DNA from 3 places in the Neobacillus canaveralius genome. Region 1 is predicted to be linked to each of the others. Evidence: riboswitches for the same ligand, from Rfam matches in the RefSeq annotation. Region 1 holds a riboswitch; each other region holds the start of a gene.
What was found. A riboswitch is a leader RNA that binds a small molecule or an ion and turns the genes downstream of it on or off. The one in region 1 is predicted to bind thiamine pyrophosphate.

Region 1 (5,487 bases):
CGTGATCACAATTTTGGATGTCATTCCAAAACCAAACCAGAGAATAAATAATGGTGCCAGGGCCAGTTTAGGAACAGCTTGACTTGCTATCACATAAGGAAATAATAGCTTTCGGATAAACTCAACTTCACCCATCCAGATTCCAGTAAGTATTCCTAACAAACTTCCTATAAACAGTCCAATGACAATCTCCAAACTGGTTTGAAGAATATGGGGCGTGTAATATCCACTCGTTAATCCTTCTAAAAGTGTTGCGACGACCACAGACGGTGCTGGGAGGACTAGTTCCGACATTTGCTTAGCCAGTATTTCCCAGAGTAATAGAATCAAGATGAATAACAACCAGGAATAAATTGATACTTTTTTCATTGTTGTACCCCGCTAATGGCACTCCGGATTTCCAGGCAAAGCTGACTAAACTGACCGGAATATCGACTGTCTGGTGTGTGCCGATCCTGTAAATCTACAGAGAAGTCATTGATGATTCTCCCTTTATCCATAACCGCAATCCTGTCTGATAAATAGACCGCTTCTGAAATATCATGGGTAACAAATAACACCGTCATTTGATGGAGTTCACAAAGCCGGAGAAGATCATCTTGAAGTTCCTCTCTTGTGATCGCATCGAGTGCTGAGAAAGGCTCATCCATATAAAGCAGCGTGGGCGATCCTATCAGCGCTCTTGCAATCGAAACACGACTTTGCTGACCTCCGGATAAACGAGTTGGATATTCCTTTTTTAAATGGGATAGACCCATTAGATCCAAGAGAGATTCCGCTTTTTCTACTTGTTCTTTTGTTACTTTACGTTTAAGCGATACTGGTAAAAGAACATTATCCATTACTGTTTTCCATTCCAATAGGGTTGGTGCTTGAAATACAAAGCCAATCTTTTCTGAAGGTTCAATCCTTTCACCTTGTAACAGAATACAACCTTCGTCTGGTGGTAATAATCCAGCTGCCAGCTTTAATAATGTGGTTTTTCCACAGCCGCTTTTACCCAGTAAACTGTGAAACTTTCCTTTTCCTACATCGAAACTTACGGAATCGACAATCAGGTTATTTTTTGCATAGCTGTAAGTAACATCTTGTAAACTCAAATATGCCATTTCTGCCTCCTAATACATATAAGCTGCAAAATACTCTGCATTCTCTTCCGCTGAATGCTCAATATCAACCATTTGAATGAGGTATAGTAAATTAAATCGACCATCATGATGCCAGCCTGATTCAGGCGAAGTCATCTTGCCTAGAGCAGTTACTCTTGTTACACCAACATTCCCCAACAATTCAGCCCACCGAAAAAGTTCCTTTGGAGCAGCTGCCACACCTACACTTTGTAAGTAATTTCGATAGGGTTGAATATCTGGCAAGATTTCTCTTATCTCCTCAAAAGCAATGACTTTGACTGCACGATTCGAACAAGTTGGGGAGAACACCGCACCCTCTTCATAAACAACGGTCCAATGATTGTCAGTTTGACCAAATACATGTTTAGTAGTATTTGTAAAAGAAGATACTTCTTCTTTGTTACGCCAATGGATGCTTGCCGTCATTTCATCTAATGAAAGAGTGCGCCTAGGGAATCGTTTTTGAAAACTTTCCAGTTCCTGCGCTAGATACTGCGCGAACTCAAATGGTGATACATTTCCACCTTTTTGAACATAAAAGATATGTGGGGAATAACAACCCTGCTGGTCAAATTGGATGATATCAAATGCCGCATGATGAGCACTGGTTAATGCTTTCCGTGAGTCCAGAGCCGAATTGCTAATCAACCCGAAACTGACTTTATGACCGAATGGCAGAAAGCGAGTTGTGGCTGGAATTCTATGACTCATGGATTCTAGCGACTGATTACTTCCATAGCCGACCACTACATCTGAATATCTAAAAATCTCCTTTTCTCGTGCCTCATCTCCACCCTTCCACCAGACAACCGCTAGGCAGTCTTTTAATTGCGGAGCCACCTCGACAAGTACCTGTGCAAACCAGCCTGCAAACAGCGGCTCTGCACTCGATACTTTGCCAATGTTGCCAGACTTAACCAATAACCCTGAAATGAGACTCCATAAGGGGAGCGCGGGTACATTTCCAGCCCATACATGGAGAATCAATTCCGGTCCCACTGCTTTCGAATAACCTTTTTTTACACGGGGCTGAAAATCATCGAGCAGCAGAGGATTTCCTAAGTCCTCAACCACGAAGCGCTGCAGCTCATGTTTGCGGAACTTTTTTAAAAAAGATGTAAGTCCCAGTCGAATCATTTCTTCATCGTACCCAGTTACAATTGGCAGTAACCTTTCGGCTTTTTTCCGGTAATTAGAATTTCGGTCGAGCAACACTTCAATGGCGGTGTCGATGATTGAAATAATCTCTGTAATACTCATGTTTTTTAATACTTCTGCACTGGCTCTTTTAACCTTTTCTGTTACCTGTTGCATTTGCTTTATAGTAAGAAGTGGCGCCTCTAATTCAAGTGTCTCACCTTTTCTGGCAAAGCTAAGTATCTTGGTTTCTATGATTTCTTCCTCGACATTGGGAAGGTATCCAACTCTTTCTCTCATACTCTTGGTCCCGTTGCAGCATGGATAAATTCCTCAACCGCAAGTGAACAGCCCTTTGCCTCTGTTCCTTGCACCCTGCCTAAAAGAAGGAACCCCTCACCAACTTTCACGCCTAAGTCTTCGGTCAAAATAGTCGTGACAGAATTGAAGTTTGCGAGATCACAATGGACAATAACCCCACGTTCCCCCTCAGCCACTTCCTCACCTGTAAACGGATGTATAATTCTCGTTTTTAGCCAATGTGGTCCGGACTTAACAGATGGAACCTGTTCATTACCAGAATCATAGAGCTGTGAACTTAACTCCGTCATACCATACATGTTGATACAATCCTTTCTTGGAACACCTAGTACGCTCGATAACTCCTGGTAAAAATCATCCAGTTCCCATTCTTTTGACTGATTCTTAAATCCACCAGTATCTAAGATCTTACTTCTAGGCGGCAATTGAAAGCGGCGACCCGCTTTTTCTAGTTCTGTAAACAGATGAACAAAACTAAATGAAGCCCCTAACAATGCATAAGGCTCACCTGAATGTTCAGCATGTTCCAATTCTTGAATCAACCTTTTAATGTCAATCCCATTTTCACCTAATAGATAGTGACTCTCCTCTGTACCAAACTCCTGTTTAGCAAGGTTTAAATAACGAGCCAATGAGGAATTAGGCATTTCTTCCTCAGTCGGGAACAGAATGCCCATGCGGATTTTTTCCGTTTCTTTCATAAACCGCTGTTTAAAATAGGTTTTCATTGATAGATTCCATACTTGTAAGGTCGGATGATAGTGCTTCCCCTTGACACCTTGTGTGGTACCGCTTGTCATAAAATACCTTTCTGCTTGTTCTGGAGGCGTACAGGTTAATGCTACTTCCTTAAAAGCGTTAATTGGCACCGCGGGAATATCCTTCCATGATTTCACAGTCCGGATGGTTTTGCCTTTTTGCTGACAGTACTTCCGATATGGAAGGTTATTTGTGAACTGATAGGCAAATAATTGCAAGGCATTTTGATTAAATTCACCTTCTGAAAGTGAATCTGATTGCAGAATAGTAAGTAGTTGGTCTATGATTTGCTGCTGTTCCATGGTGATACTTCCTTTCTATTTCAATGTTGTTCCGTTTGGAGTAAATACAGCAACCTTCTTTTTTAAAAAGACTGATAGGATAATGGCCCCAATCAGTGCACCCGCAATCGAGCTGAATATAAATAACGGAATAAAGCCAAACACTGCTGCTTCCTGCCCCATTAATAGAGTGGCGATTGGGTAGCAGAGAATCGCGCCAAGAATGCCCGTTCCAATAACCTCACCGAAAAAGGCCATATAAATCTTTCTTGTTTTCATAAAAAGAAGCCCGGCCAACAAGGCACCCACCATACTGCCTGGAAATGCAAAGACTGATCCAGTTCCCATGATATTGCGCAGGATTGAGACACAAAGTGCCTGCGCAACAGCATAAACAGGTCCAAGTAGGACGGCAGACAAAACATTCAAGAAATGCTGAATCGGAAACACTTTAGTGAACCCAACCGGAATAAACAATAAATTACTCGAGAGTGTGCCAATCGCAATCATCATCGCTGTTAATGTGAGTTTGTGTGTTTTTCTCATAAAAAAAAGCCCTCCAAGTTTTTAATGAGCACTGGGGGATTACCGTTTTAAATACTACCATTATGGTTCACAGTTAATGGATGTATCATTCACTTCCCTACGCTGGTACTACCCAGATCAGGTTCAGGGGTTTAAGACCTTTACAAGTCTAATCTCAGCCAGTTTCGGCTCCCCCAGTGCTAGTATGAAATTTTAATAGAAATTGTTCCGATGTTAAATTACTTAATTCTTACACGATACGGTTTCGAGTATTGCTTATCGTTACCGCAAACCACATATATTTGCTTTAGGGCACGAATAAAGTTTTTTCAACTTTACCAACATAAATCCATGAATCTTGATAGATCAAGACCTTTGATTTAAGACACTTTTTCTTAAATGTTCAGCTGCTTTTGTAACAGATTCTGCATGGCTAATCGCGGTAATGACTGATACTCCATCCGCTCCAGCTTGGATAACAGATCCTGCGTTTTCCGCAGTTATTCCGCCAATTCCCACAATCGGAATATATACTTCTCTGTCTCGCAATTCCTCAATTAACTTGGTCCCGTTTGAAGGTTTGGCGTCTTCTTTTGTTTTTGTCGGAAAAACGGGTCCGATTCCAAAATAATCGGCTCCTCCCTCTAATGCAGTCATTGCCTCTTCGTAACTATGTACTGAAACTCCAATGATTTTATCATGGCCAACCTTCTTTCTGACTTCCCCTACCGGATCATCTTCCTGCCCGATATGAACTCCGTCCGAGTTGAGTGCAATAGCCAAATTAATATCGTCATTGATAATAAAGGATATTTGCTGCTCCCTGCAAATTTGCTGAAGTTCCTTGGCCAGTTCAACCTTTGCATCCCCTGTTAAAGCCCCGATACCTTTTTCACGGAATTGAAAAAGAGTTATTCCCCCTTTAATCGCTTCCTGCAAAACCTGTGCTGGATTGTCCTTGCAGTTGGGACTGCCCATAATAAAGTAAACTTTCAATGTATTTCGTAATGAATCACTATTGTGAATATTCATGCTGGTCACCTTCCTATTGCTACAATTCTTTTTCGATATGCCCAATGATTGGTTGGTCCATGACCTTGACCAATCAGCAGTTGATCTTCGATCGCAGCCTGGATAAAATGCTTCGCTTTTGATACAGCTTCATAAACACTTAAACCTTTGGCTAATTCTGCCGTTACAGCCGCTGAAAATGTACATCCTGTTCCGTGAGTATTCTTTGTCAGCACTCTTTTACTTGTAAAGGTTTTAAATTCGTTCCCATCATATAAAAGATCTACCGACACATCACGGTATTCATCATGCCCGCCTTTTAC
Region 2 (5,487 bases), 1.7 Mb from region 1:
ATTCTGTGATGGTTTAACACGTCAATGGCATTGAAAATAATATTAATGAAGACTTGTCTCATTTCATCTGCATATCCATAAAGGGTGATCTCATCGACGATGTCCTTTTTAATTTTCACCTTACCGTCTAAAATACTTGGGTAGAGGAAATTTAAAACTTCATCAATTAATTTATTCTGATTAAATTGTTCCTTTTCCTTTCCAATTAATTCTTTTTTAGACAAAAGAAGAAATTGTGAGATTCGGAAATTAAGTTGATCCAACTCACTTGAGATAATATCGAGATATTTCATTTCTGGGTAGTCTGCCTTAAGAAGCTGAATAAAACCTTGTATCGAAGTCAGTGGGTTTCTAAATTCATGGATAAAACTTGAAGTCATTTGCCCTAGAAGGGTTAAACGGTCTTGATGAGTGGAATCAATAAACATTGTTTTTTCTTCAATAATTTTGTTTTTAGCTTCTGTATAATGAGTTACAGCGTAATATAGAAATTTATCAAAGCAGAAATTTATCTTGTTAATGGATTCTTGAAGATCTGCCCATACTAGACCTGACTTACTTAAGTAACTATATAAAACAGACCTGCCAAGATTAACATTGTAAACAAAGTCGCCAATATTGATATTAGCTAATGCTCTTTCTTCGGAAATTTCTAACGCATACTTTTGAATAGTTTCTAGGAGTTCTTCTTCAGTCATCGTATGCATATTTAATACTATATTAAAAATGGCTATTCCATTAAGACTTATTTTTTCTTTATAGGGATCTCCTTTAGAGATAACAATGGAATTTTCCCATTCATGAAGTAATTCCCCTTTATTCTTATTAAAAAAAGCTATTAAATCCATATGTAATTCAGATAACATCACAGTTTCCTCCTAAGACAATGCCGAACTGATTAAATTAAATTCGTGATAATAGCCGGAAATCCCTTTAAATAAATATAGGTAAATTTTATCAATTTTTATCCGTAATTTGATTGTTTATCTAATTATAACATGAATGGAAGTTTATCCTTGTAAAAGTCCTATAAAAATAGTATATTCGTGTATGAACATAATTAAATATTTCCACAGGGGGAGCTGCTTTTGGTGGCTGAGAGTGAACGTTCGAGTTCTGACCCTATGAACCTGTTAGTTAACACTAGCGTAGGGATGTGGTTTGCCGAATATTAATGTAAAGCAATGCAGACAATCCTTATATGTCCTGCATTGCTTTTTTGTTTATATGGCGCCATATTAAATTTTCAGTATAAACTTTCGAACGTTCTCCAAAATACAAACAAATTAGGGGGAACATGTATGGAGAAAAAGCGTAATAACACATTATTCTTGGTTGAAGTTGCTGTATTTTCGGCACTAGCTTATTTACTGGATTTGGTTTCAGGATTGTTGTCATTGAAAATATGGCCGCAAGGAGGGTCCATTTCTATTGCGATGGTTCCCATTTTCATAATGTCATTTCGCTGGGGAGTAAAAGGTGGAATCTTGTCTGGATTTTTACTAGGATTACTTCAGTTTATCCTTGGTTTTTCACAAATTTATACACTTCTACAAGGAATTATTGATTATGCTATTGCCTTCTCAGTAGTTGGTTTAGCAGGTGTTTTTGCTTCACAACTGAAAGATTCTCTTTCCCATAACAATAGGAAAAAATGGGTCACATTTGTGTTATTGGGAACATTTTTAGGGAGTGCATTAAGATATCTTGCACATGTAATATCAGGAATTGTGTTCTTTGGTGAATACGCACCTGAGGGTCAGCCAGCAGCAGTGTATTCTCTTTTATACAATGGTACGTATATGCTCCCAAGCTTTATCGTGTGTGCGATTATTGTTATCCTTGTCATCACTGCAGCACCAAAAAAAATGATATAAGTTAAAAAATAGAAAAGTCTGTGACTTTTCTATTTTTTTTTCGAACTTTTGTCACAAAATCAGCCATTTTTCAATGGTAAAATAATGATATAAATAAAGATAATCATTCTCAATTAACCTATGTAAGGGTGATGGTGATGTTCGGTTCGTTTAAAGTAGGAGATAAAGGAAAAATCATAGATATATCCAAAGTTGGTCGAATGGTGCAAAGACGGTTGTTGGACCTGGGAATAACAGAAGGTTCTGAGGTTTGTATTAAATGCGTCATGCCATTTGGGGGGCCAGTCATGATCGAATCATGTGGACAATGCGTCGGTCTTCGTCGTAAAGAAGCTCGCTTAATAGAAGTGGAGAGAGTTTAAATGGAAATCGCACTTATTGGAAACCCGAATACTGGAAAAACTTCATTGTTTAATAATCTTACTGGTTCCTATGAGTATGTTGGAAACTGGAGTGGTGTTACAGTTGAAAAGAAGGTTGGAGTTTTCAAGAATAATCTAGGAAGATTAATTGATTTGCCAGGGGTTTATTCACTCAATCCATTATCAAGGGACGAAGGGGTAGTTACTACCTTTTTCTTAGAGGAACCTGTAGACAGGCTGCTTAATATTTTGGATGCCTCTCAATTAGAACGTAATTTGCATTTAACATTACAATTGCTTGAATATGAAAAACCTGCACTAATCGGTTTAAATATGGTGGATGTCGCGGCCAATCGAGGTATACATATTGATACCGAAAAGTTATCACAGATTTTAGGCGTACCTGTTGTTCCTGTCGTGGCGAGAAGTGGTAAAGGCTGCGACCGGTTAATAGAGGTTATTTCAACCAGTTCAAGTCATTCTAAGGTAAAAAAACATGTTTATTATGGAAAAGCAGTCGAAGACGCTATCACTAAAATAAGTATTGAGATGATCGGTAAAACCGATCATTCACCTAGATGGCTTGCTCTTCAATTATTTGAGGGGAATGAATACGTGAAAAAGTTCCTTTCTGACATAATAGAACCTGCGAAACTTGAATCATACCTTTCTCAATTGGAGTCCTTGTTAATTCAAGAAAATGTTTATGTAAAATCGCTGGCAAACTTTATTTACTTGAAGAGAAAAGAGGTTATTGAAAAGATACTTGAAACCTCTGTTCGGAAGGTAAGTACAGTTGTACCAATGTCAGAGAAGATTGATGCCATCGTCACGAATCGCTATTTAGGAATGCCGATCTTCTTAATTTGTATGTATTTGATGTTTATGTTGACCTTTGATTGGCTGGGAACTCCATTGTCAGATATTCTGGATGGAATCTTAACAGGACCTGTAACAACAGGTGCAGAAAAATTCCTTGGAGCTATTCATGCCTCAGATTTCATACATGCATTAATTATTGAAGGATTAATTGCCGGTGTCGGCGGAGTCCTTGTTTTTGTTCCACAGATATTTATTCTTTTCTTTTTTATATCGTTATTAGAGGATTCTGGTTATATGGCGAGGGTAGCTCTTGTTATGGACAGAATTATGGAGTATGTGGGGCTGAATGGCAAGGCGTTTATTCCGATGATGATTGGATTTGGCTGTAATGTACCCGGTATCATGGCTGCTAGAACGATTGAAACACCCCGTGAGCGACTAATGACTATCCTATTAACTCCGTTAATGTCATGCTCTGCGCGATTACCAGTATACGCGTTATTTGTTGGAGCATTTTTTGTGGCACATAAAGCTCTCGTTGTATTAAGTCTGTATGTTCTGGGTATCGTTGTAGCTTTGATATTAGCAAAAATATTTACTAAAACACTATTAAAATCAGAAACATCACTATTTGTCATTGAACTCCCGCCTTATCGTCTTCCTCAAGTTCAATCGCTTTGGAGAAGTACATGGGATAAGGGAAAGGGCTTTGTTCGAAAAGCGGGAACGTTTATTTTTGCAGGTTCGGTTTTCATATGGCTGTTATCATACGCTGGTCCGAATGGATTAAAAGTGGATATGGATGATAGCTTTTTAGCCGCGGTAGGTAACTTATTTTCGCCGATTCTTGAACCAATTGGGTTCGGTACTTGGCAGGCAGCCGCTTCGTTAATAACAGGATTTTTAGCGAAAGAAGCAATTATTTCTACCATGAATATTATTTACTATGTCCCAAATGATGCAAGCTTACAAGGTTTATTGAGCAATTATTACACGCCGCTGGCGGCATATAGCTTTATGGTTTTTATACTATTATATATTCCTTGTTTAGCAACTACTGCTACTATTTATAAAGAAACTGGCTCAAAGAAGTGGACTGCTTTTTCAATCCTTTATGCATTGTTTATTGCATATGTTTTATGCTTGGTCATTTATCAGGGCGGAAAACTGTTTGGATTAGTATAAGAAGAGGATGTGTTTTGTATGATAGCTAATATCGTTATTGGAGCTGCGATATTTGGTTACGCCACTTGGGCATTGGTGAAGTTTATAAATAAATCAAAAAAGGGGAAATGTGCAGCATGTGACCTTGAAAAGTCCTGCTCTAGTCAAAGTCAATGTGGTATTCCGCCAAAATAAAACAGTAAAACTGCTATTCATTTATTGATAGCAGTTTTTTTCTTTTCAATATGAGAGAACTTGTGTAAAATTACACTAATAGGTGTATTGAAGGAAGGGTTTAAATTGAATAGGGATGAAATTATTATGCTAGTTTCAGATAAACTGCGATTAATTCGTACAGAAGCAGGATATACCCAGGATAAAATGGCTGAGATCATTGGTGTTTCAAAGAAAACCTTGGTTCAAATTGAAAAAGGAAGAGTGCTGGCAGGCTGGTCTACGGTAGTCACCATTTGTGCTTTGTTTAGAGAAACAGAAACAGTACAATTTTTATTTGGTAATGAACCGCTAGAAGTCTTGGAAACCGTGGCACGCGAAGGAATAGACTATCGAAAAATGAAAACCTTTGGGGGAAAAATTTGGTGGCGTGTAGTCTCAAGGAAAAACGGATTTATCCTCCAGCAGAATATTCTAAGTAAGCATTTCCGGATATTGGATGACAAACACTATAGGGTATACAGCAGCTTTGATGAAAAACAATCCAAAATCCGCTTTAAAGAATTAACCAAGAACGAATAAAGAAAAGCATTCGATTGCAATTTCGAGTGCTTTTCTTTTTTTTTTACCAAAAAATTGGTTAATATTTCCCCTTTTTGGGAAAAAGAAAATGATGTCCTTCATTTCTTATTTCTTAAAGGAGGAATTATGAAAAAGGTAGTGAATAATTGGAAGCGATGGCATATGAACCAATTAATGGTTCTCTCGTTTTTTCTTTTAGTTTTGGGCTTTCTAGGTATCGTGTACATTTATTCAATGGATGCAGATATTTCTTCCCTGAAAAATGAACTTCCCCAGGCAACCGTATTTTATGATTTTAATGGTGAGGTTGCAAGTAAAGTATCTGCAAATAAAAATGAGGGTATTTCGATTAATCAGGTTCCTGATTCGATGAAAAATGCGGTAATTGCCATAGAGGACCGTAGATTCTATGAGCACCATGGTGTAGATTATATTGGGATTACAAGAGCACTTATTCGGGACATAAAAGCCCGTGGAATGGTAGAAGGCGGCAGTACAATTACTCA
Region 3 (5,487 bases), 2.6 Mb from region 1:
CAACATCGATCTCTGTTACTGCTTCTCCTGTGAATAACTGAATATTATTCTCTTTATACCAGTCTAGTGGATTAATAATGATATCTTCAAAGTTTGTATCACCTTGAAGAATATTCGATAACTTTATGCGATTATAGTTAGGATGTGGCTCTTGTCCAAAAATAGTAATTTCGAATTGATTTGGTGAAAGTTTAAGAATTTCCTCAATCGTTCTAACGCCAGCCATCCCATTCCCAATCATCACTAGTTTTTTCATGTCGGATCGCTCCTTATATTTGATAATTTATGAATTTACGTTATTTAAGTTTTCTCTATAGTTACATTGTAAATGTTCAGTTCTAGAAAATTTGTGAAGTACGTCACATATCAACGGAAGTTTGTGAATCAGTTCACATTATTGTCATAATCAAACAAATAAAAACCCCTCCTCAGCCGAGAAGGGGTAAAAATGTGATATTAATACATCTCTGATGTAGTTTTCGCCTGCATATGAAGCAATAAGTAGTCTGGACCGCCTGCTTTGGAGTCAGTTCCAGACATGTTGAAACCGCCGAATGGCTGATAACCAACAATTGCCCCAGTACATGACCGATTGAAGTATAGGTTACCAACATGGAAGTCTTCACGAGCCTGCTCCAGGTGTTCACGATTAGTCGTGATAACGGCACCTGTTAAGCCATACTCGGTATTGTTCGCAATTTCAATTGCTTCCGTGAAATCTTTAGCTTTTGTGAAACCAACCACTGGTCCAAAAATTTCTTCCTGCATGATACGTGCATCAGGAGCAAGGTCTGCAATTACAGTTGGTTGAATGAAGTAGCCTTTTGAATTGTCGCCTTCGCCGCCAGTCAATACCCTACCTTCTTGCTTGCCAATTTCAACATATTCCATGATTTTCTTGAAAGCATTGTTGTCGTTCACTGGTCCCATGAAAGTCCCTTGCTCAGTTGGGTCACCTACTGATAATTCCTTCGTTAACTCAACTACACGGTTTAATACTGCATCATAAACATCCTCAACGATAACCGCACGAGAGCATGCTGAACATTTTTGACCTGAGAAGCCAAATGCTCCTGCCACGATAGATTGTGCAGCCAGCTCTAGATCTGCTTCCGCGTCAACAACAATCGTATCTTTACCGCCCATTTCAGCAATCAATCGCTTCATCCAAACTTGGCCTGGATTCACTTTTGAAGAACGTTCGAATATACGCAGACCAACGTCACGTGAACCTGTGAAGCTGATGAAACGAGTATCTTTATGGTCTACTAAGTAGTCGCCCACTTCCGAACCGCTTCCTGGTACAAAGTTTAATACCCCTTTAGGCAGACCTGCTTCTTCCATTACTTCAACGAATTTCGCTGCAACAACCGGAGTAGTAGAAGCTGGTTTTAATAGTACCGTATTACCTGTAACGATTGCGGCTACTGTTGTACCCGCCATAATTGCTAATGGAAAATTCCAAGGTGAGATGATGATTCCAACACCTAGTGGAATATAATTATAACGGTTAAATTCGTTTGGACGGCTATTAACGGGAACGCCATCTTTCATTGCCAGCATTTGGCGGCCATAATATTCAAGGAAGTCAATCGCTTCTGCAGTATCTGCATCCGATTCTTTCCATGGTTTACCTGCTTCTTTTGTTAAAAGAGCAGAGAACTCATGCTTACGGCGACGAATAATCGTCGCAGCTTTAAATAATACATCTGCACGGACTTCGGCTTTCACTTTTTTCCACGTTTTGAATGCTTCAACGGCTGCCTGCATTGCTTGTTCCGCAAGATCTCTGCTAGCTTTTGAAACGCTTCCAATTATTTCGTCTTTATTTGAGGGATTATAAGAAACAATTTTATCTTCTGTTGTAATTTTTTCGCCGCCGATTACTAGTGGATAATCTGTGCCTAAATAACCTTCAACTGTTTTTATCCCGTTGAGATAGGCTTGACGGTTTTCTTCAATTGTAAAGTCTGTGAATGGTTCATGCTTATATGGTTGTACCATGTCTCAAAACCTCCTATGTATTAAAAAACATTATATCCTCGTTCATTCTAACATGTTTCTTTTACACGTATCAACGGATAGCCATTAAAGCATATTTGGGCAAAAAAGACCTGGCGTTACGTTAACCTTACTATAATTAGAGGAGGAAACTATCTCCAATTAAAATACGGTCTTTTAATCAACCGTTTTTTATATTTTTTTTAATATTCCTTTTATTTTACTTAAGACTCATGTATACTAAAACCAAATTGAATAGAAATAACTAGGGGAGTCCAATGAGGTGGGCTGAGAGAGAAACACGTTAAAGTTTCTTGACCCTTTGGACCTGATCTAGATCATACTAGCGTGGGGAAGTTAGAAAAAGTCATCATGTATTGAATAAACTTCTACATACAAAGCCGGTCCATCCTTTTTGGACTCGGCTTTTTTTATGTACTTCATTACTTTTCATCCACTCGTTTTGTTCTAGATCTCGACCTTTAATTTTAAAAACAGGGAGAGATTTACTTTATGTCAACAACTTCATTAAACGAAAAACGCATTTCCATTATGTCTAGCTTTTCAGGTAGTAAAAAGGTTTATATTGAAGGCTCAAGACCCGATATCCAGGTACCAATGCGGGAAATTGAACTTAGTCCTACAACAGGCAACTTTGGTGAAGAAGAAAATCCGCCAATTCGGGTCTATGATACAAGTGGGCCATATACGGATGCTGATTATTCAGTAGATATTACAAAAGGCCTTCCCGCTCTTCGAAGCTCATGGATTCATGAACGAGGGGATGTGGAGGAATATGAAGGAAGAGAAATTAAGGCTGAAGACAATGGGTATAAGGATAAGAAAGATCCTCGTGCTAATCATAACGTTTTCCCAGGTTTAAAGCGTAAACCATTACGTGCAAAAAAAGGGAGAAATGTCACACAGCTGCATTATGCAAGGAAGGGCATCATCACACCTGAGATGGAATTTATCGCATTAAGGGAAAATATGAAACCTGAATTTGTGCGTGAAGAAGTTGCAAGAGGGCGGGCAATTATTCCATCCAATATCAATCATCCAGAGGCAGAGCCTATGATTATAGGAAGGAATTTCCATGTTAAAATCAATGCAAATATTGGGAATTCTGCTGTTTCATCGTCCATCGAAGAAGAGGTCGAAAAAATGACATGGGCCACACGGTGGGGTGCTGATAATATTATGGACCTATCAACAGGTAAAAACATTCATACAACAAGGGAATGGATAATTCGCAATTCAGCTGTTCCTGTAGGAACCGTTCCTATCTACCAAGCACTTGAAAAAGTAAATGGTATTGCCGAAGATCTAACATGGGAGGTTTATCGTGATACCTTAATTGAACAAGCGGAGCAAGGCGTGGATTATTTCACCATTCACGCTGGTGTTCTTTTGCGATATGTTCCGTTAACAGCAAAGCGTTTAACAGGTATTGTATCTCGAGGTGGATCTATTATGGCACAATGGTGTCTTCACCACCATAAAGAAAACTTTTTATATACTCACTTTGAAGAAATCTGTGAGATTATGAAAACTTATGATGTTGCATTCTCCTTAGGAGATGGTCTACGTCCTGGTTCAATTGCTGATGCCAATGATGAAGCACAATTTGCGGAATTAGATACTCTTGGAGAATTAACAAAAATTGCTTGGGAGCATGATGTACAGGTAATGGTTGAAGGTCCAGGACACGTACCTATGCACCTTATAAAAGAAAACATGGACAAACAACTTGAGGTTTGTAAGGAAGCTCCCTTCTATACTCTAGGTCCACTTACAACTGACATAGCTCCTGGCTATGATCATATTACATCTGCGATTGGTGCAGCCATGATTGGTTGGTATGGTACGGCTATGCTTTGTTATGTAACGCCAAAAGAACATTTAGGTTTACCAAACCGGGATGATGTACGTGAAGGTGTTATAACTTATAAAATAGCTGCACATGCTGCTGATTTAGCAAAAGGACATCCAGGGGCATACAAAAGGGATGATGCCTTATCAAAAGCTCGTTTCGAATTCCGTTGGAGAGATCAGTTTAATTTATCATTAGATCCTGAACGAGCTTTGGAATATCATGATGAGACGTTACCTGCAGAAGGTGCAAAAACGGCACATTTCTGTTCAATGTGTGGACCAAAGTTTTGTAGCATGAGAATCTCTCAAGATATTCGTAATTACGCGAAGGAAAACAAGCTTGATGCGAATGAAGCTATCGAAAAGGGTATGAAGGAAAAAGCTACAGAGTTTAAACAATCTGGGGGTAACATTTATCAGTAACTTTCTTGAAGTGCTGTGCAAATAATAATCAAAAGGACAATACATATTAGTCATATAAAATATGTATTGTCCTTTATTAATAAAGATTTTTTAAATTTAAATAATTTCCGCTAGGTTAATAAATATGCACAAACGGTTCGGCCTCATTTGCTTTACGGACGATTAATGCCTCTGGTCCGTCAACGGATGTAACACTTACCGAAACCGATATATAATTTGGAAAATGCTCAAGAACAAGCCCTGTTACATATTGAGTAAACCCAATTGCCTCGGATTTTCCATAGAACTGAATCGGAATAGTGATATCCAAATCAGTAAATTGATCACCAATATAGAAGGCTCGGCCAATTACACCATTAAAGTTTGGAAAATACTCTTCCACATCCTGCTTAAAATTTAAAAATGCAGTTACATCATCACGGTGTGCCTCTTGTGCCTCAGTCGATGGAAATAGGAAATACTTTTCAGCCACTGGCTCCCATGAATTAATTGTGGAGCTTCCTTTATCGACATTGGTATAGGTGAAAAAGGTTCCAGGCACCACAGATGATTTGCTTTGCTGTTCAAATAATGCAATGGTAATCGGAACATCCTTTAAATTCTTCATGGTCCGCAGACGTTTAAGGACCTCTTCGGCAATCTTTTTCCCTTCCCGTTCCATTTCAGCAAACTCAATCTTCCGCTCAAAGTAGGGTTCACCTACTGCAGTACGAAAATAATGGACAGAATTTAGTGCTAGGCCAATCACGACACCACCCAATTTGACCGTATCGTTATCTCCTTTAATGAGATAATCATGCTCTAAGATGTGGGCTAAATAAATAGGACTATTATTATTCCCTTGCTGAAAATCTGCAGCGTCCTCCATAAGCGGGTTTAAACCAATGTTTTCTTCTTCTTTTAAACCCTCTGCACTTAATTGTGCGGGTGTGAATTTTCGGTTCAACCACAATCTAACGTTATTACGTTTTAACTCCTGTCCTTCACGGAACAAGTAGGTTTTGGGGTCGAATTGATGCTGAGCAATCCTCATCAATCCTGTTTCAAATTCATTAATGTCATATCTAGTATTAATATTTCCAACTATCAATCCGCGTGCTTCCCCAGGTTCAAACGGTAAAATAGTCCGATAATAGTTGTCGGAAATATTATATTTCGGAATAATTGCTTTCTCATCCGCCTCTTCTT

Region 2: it holds a riboswitch for thiamine pyrophosphate, as region 1 does, so the genes downstream of both, thiT (energy-coupled thiamine transporter ThiT) here and thiW (energy coupling factor transporter S component ThiW) in region 1, are expected to answer to the same signal.
Region 3: it holds a riboswitch for thiamine pyrophosphate, as region 1 does, so the genes downstream of both, thiC (phosphomethylpyrimidine synthase ThiC) here and thiW (energy coupling factor transporter S component ThiW) in region 1, are expected to answer to the same signal.

Annotation. Positions count from the first base shown of each region.
Region 1 is NZ_JBDFLL010000001.1:3,218,237-3,223,723, forward strand. It holds gene ABC255_RS16160 (ABC transporter permease) at 1-369, opposite strand, end outside; gene ABC255_RS16165 (ABC transporter ATP-binding protein) at 366-1,109, opposite strand; gene ABC255_RS16170 (acyl-CoA reductase) at 1,119-2,567, opposite strand; gene ABC255_RS16175 (LuxE/PaaK family acyltransferase) at 2,564-3,649, opposite strand; gene thiW (energy coupling factor transporter S component ThiW) at 3,665-4,174, opposite strand; TPP riboswitch at 4,252-4,359, opposite strand; gene thiE (thiamine phosphate synthase) at 4,520-5,185, opposite strand; gene thiD (bifunctional hydroxymethylpyrimidine kinase/phosphomethylpyrimidine kinase) at 5,191-5,487, opposite strand, start outside.
Region 2 is NZ_JBDFLL010000001.1:4,905,214-4,910,700, reverse strand. It holds gene ABC255_RS24075 (histidine kinase N-terminal domain-containing protein) at 1-866, opposite strand, end outside; TPP riboswitch at 1,066-1,172, shown strand; gene thiT (energy-coupled thiamine transporter ThiT) at 1,302-1,877, shown strand; gene ABC255_RS24065 (FeoA family protein) at 2,009-2,239, shown strand; gene feoB (ferrous iron transport protein B) at 2,240-4,246, shown strand; gene ABC255_RS24055 (FeoB-associated Cys-rich membrane protein) at 4,265-4,420, shown strand; gene ABC255_RS24050 (helix-turn-helix transcriptional regulator) at 4,526-4,981, shown strand; gene ABC255_RS24045 (transglycosylase domain-containing protein) at 5,108-5,487, shown strand, end outside.
Region 3 is NZ_JBDFLL010000001.1:5,780,299-5,785,785, forward strand. It holds gene nirB (nitrite reductase large subunit NirB) at 1-256, opposite strand, end outside; gene pruA (L-glutamate gamma-semialdehyde dehydrogenase) at 457-2,004, opposite strand; TPP riboswitch at 2,259-2,373, shown strand; gene thiC (phosphomethylpyrimidine synthase ThiC) at 2,515-4,299, shown strand; gene ABC255_RS28120 (CamS family sex pheromone protein) at 4,415-5,487, opposite strand, start outside.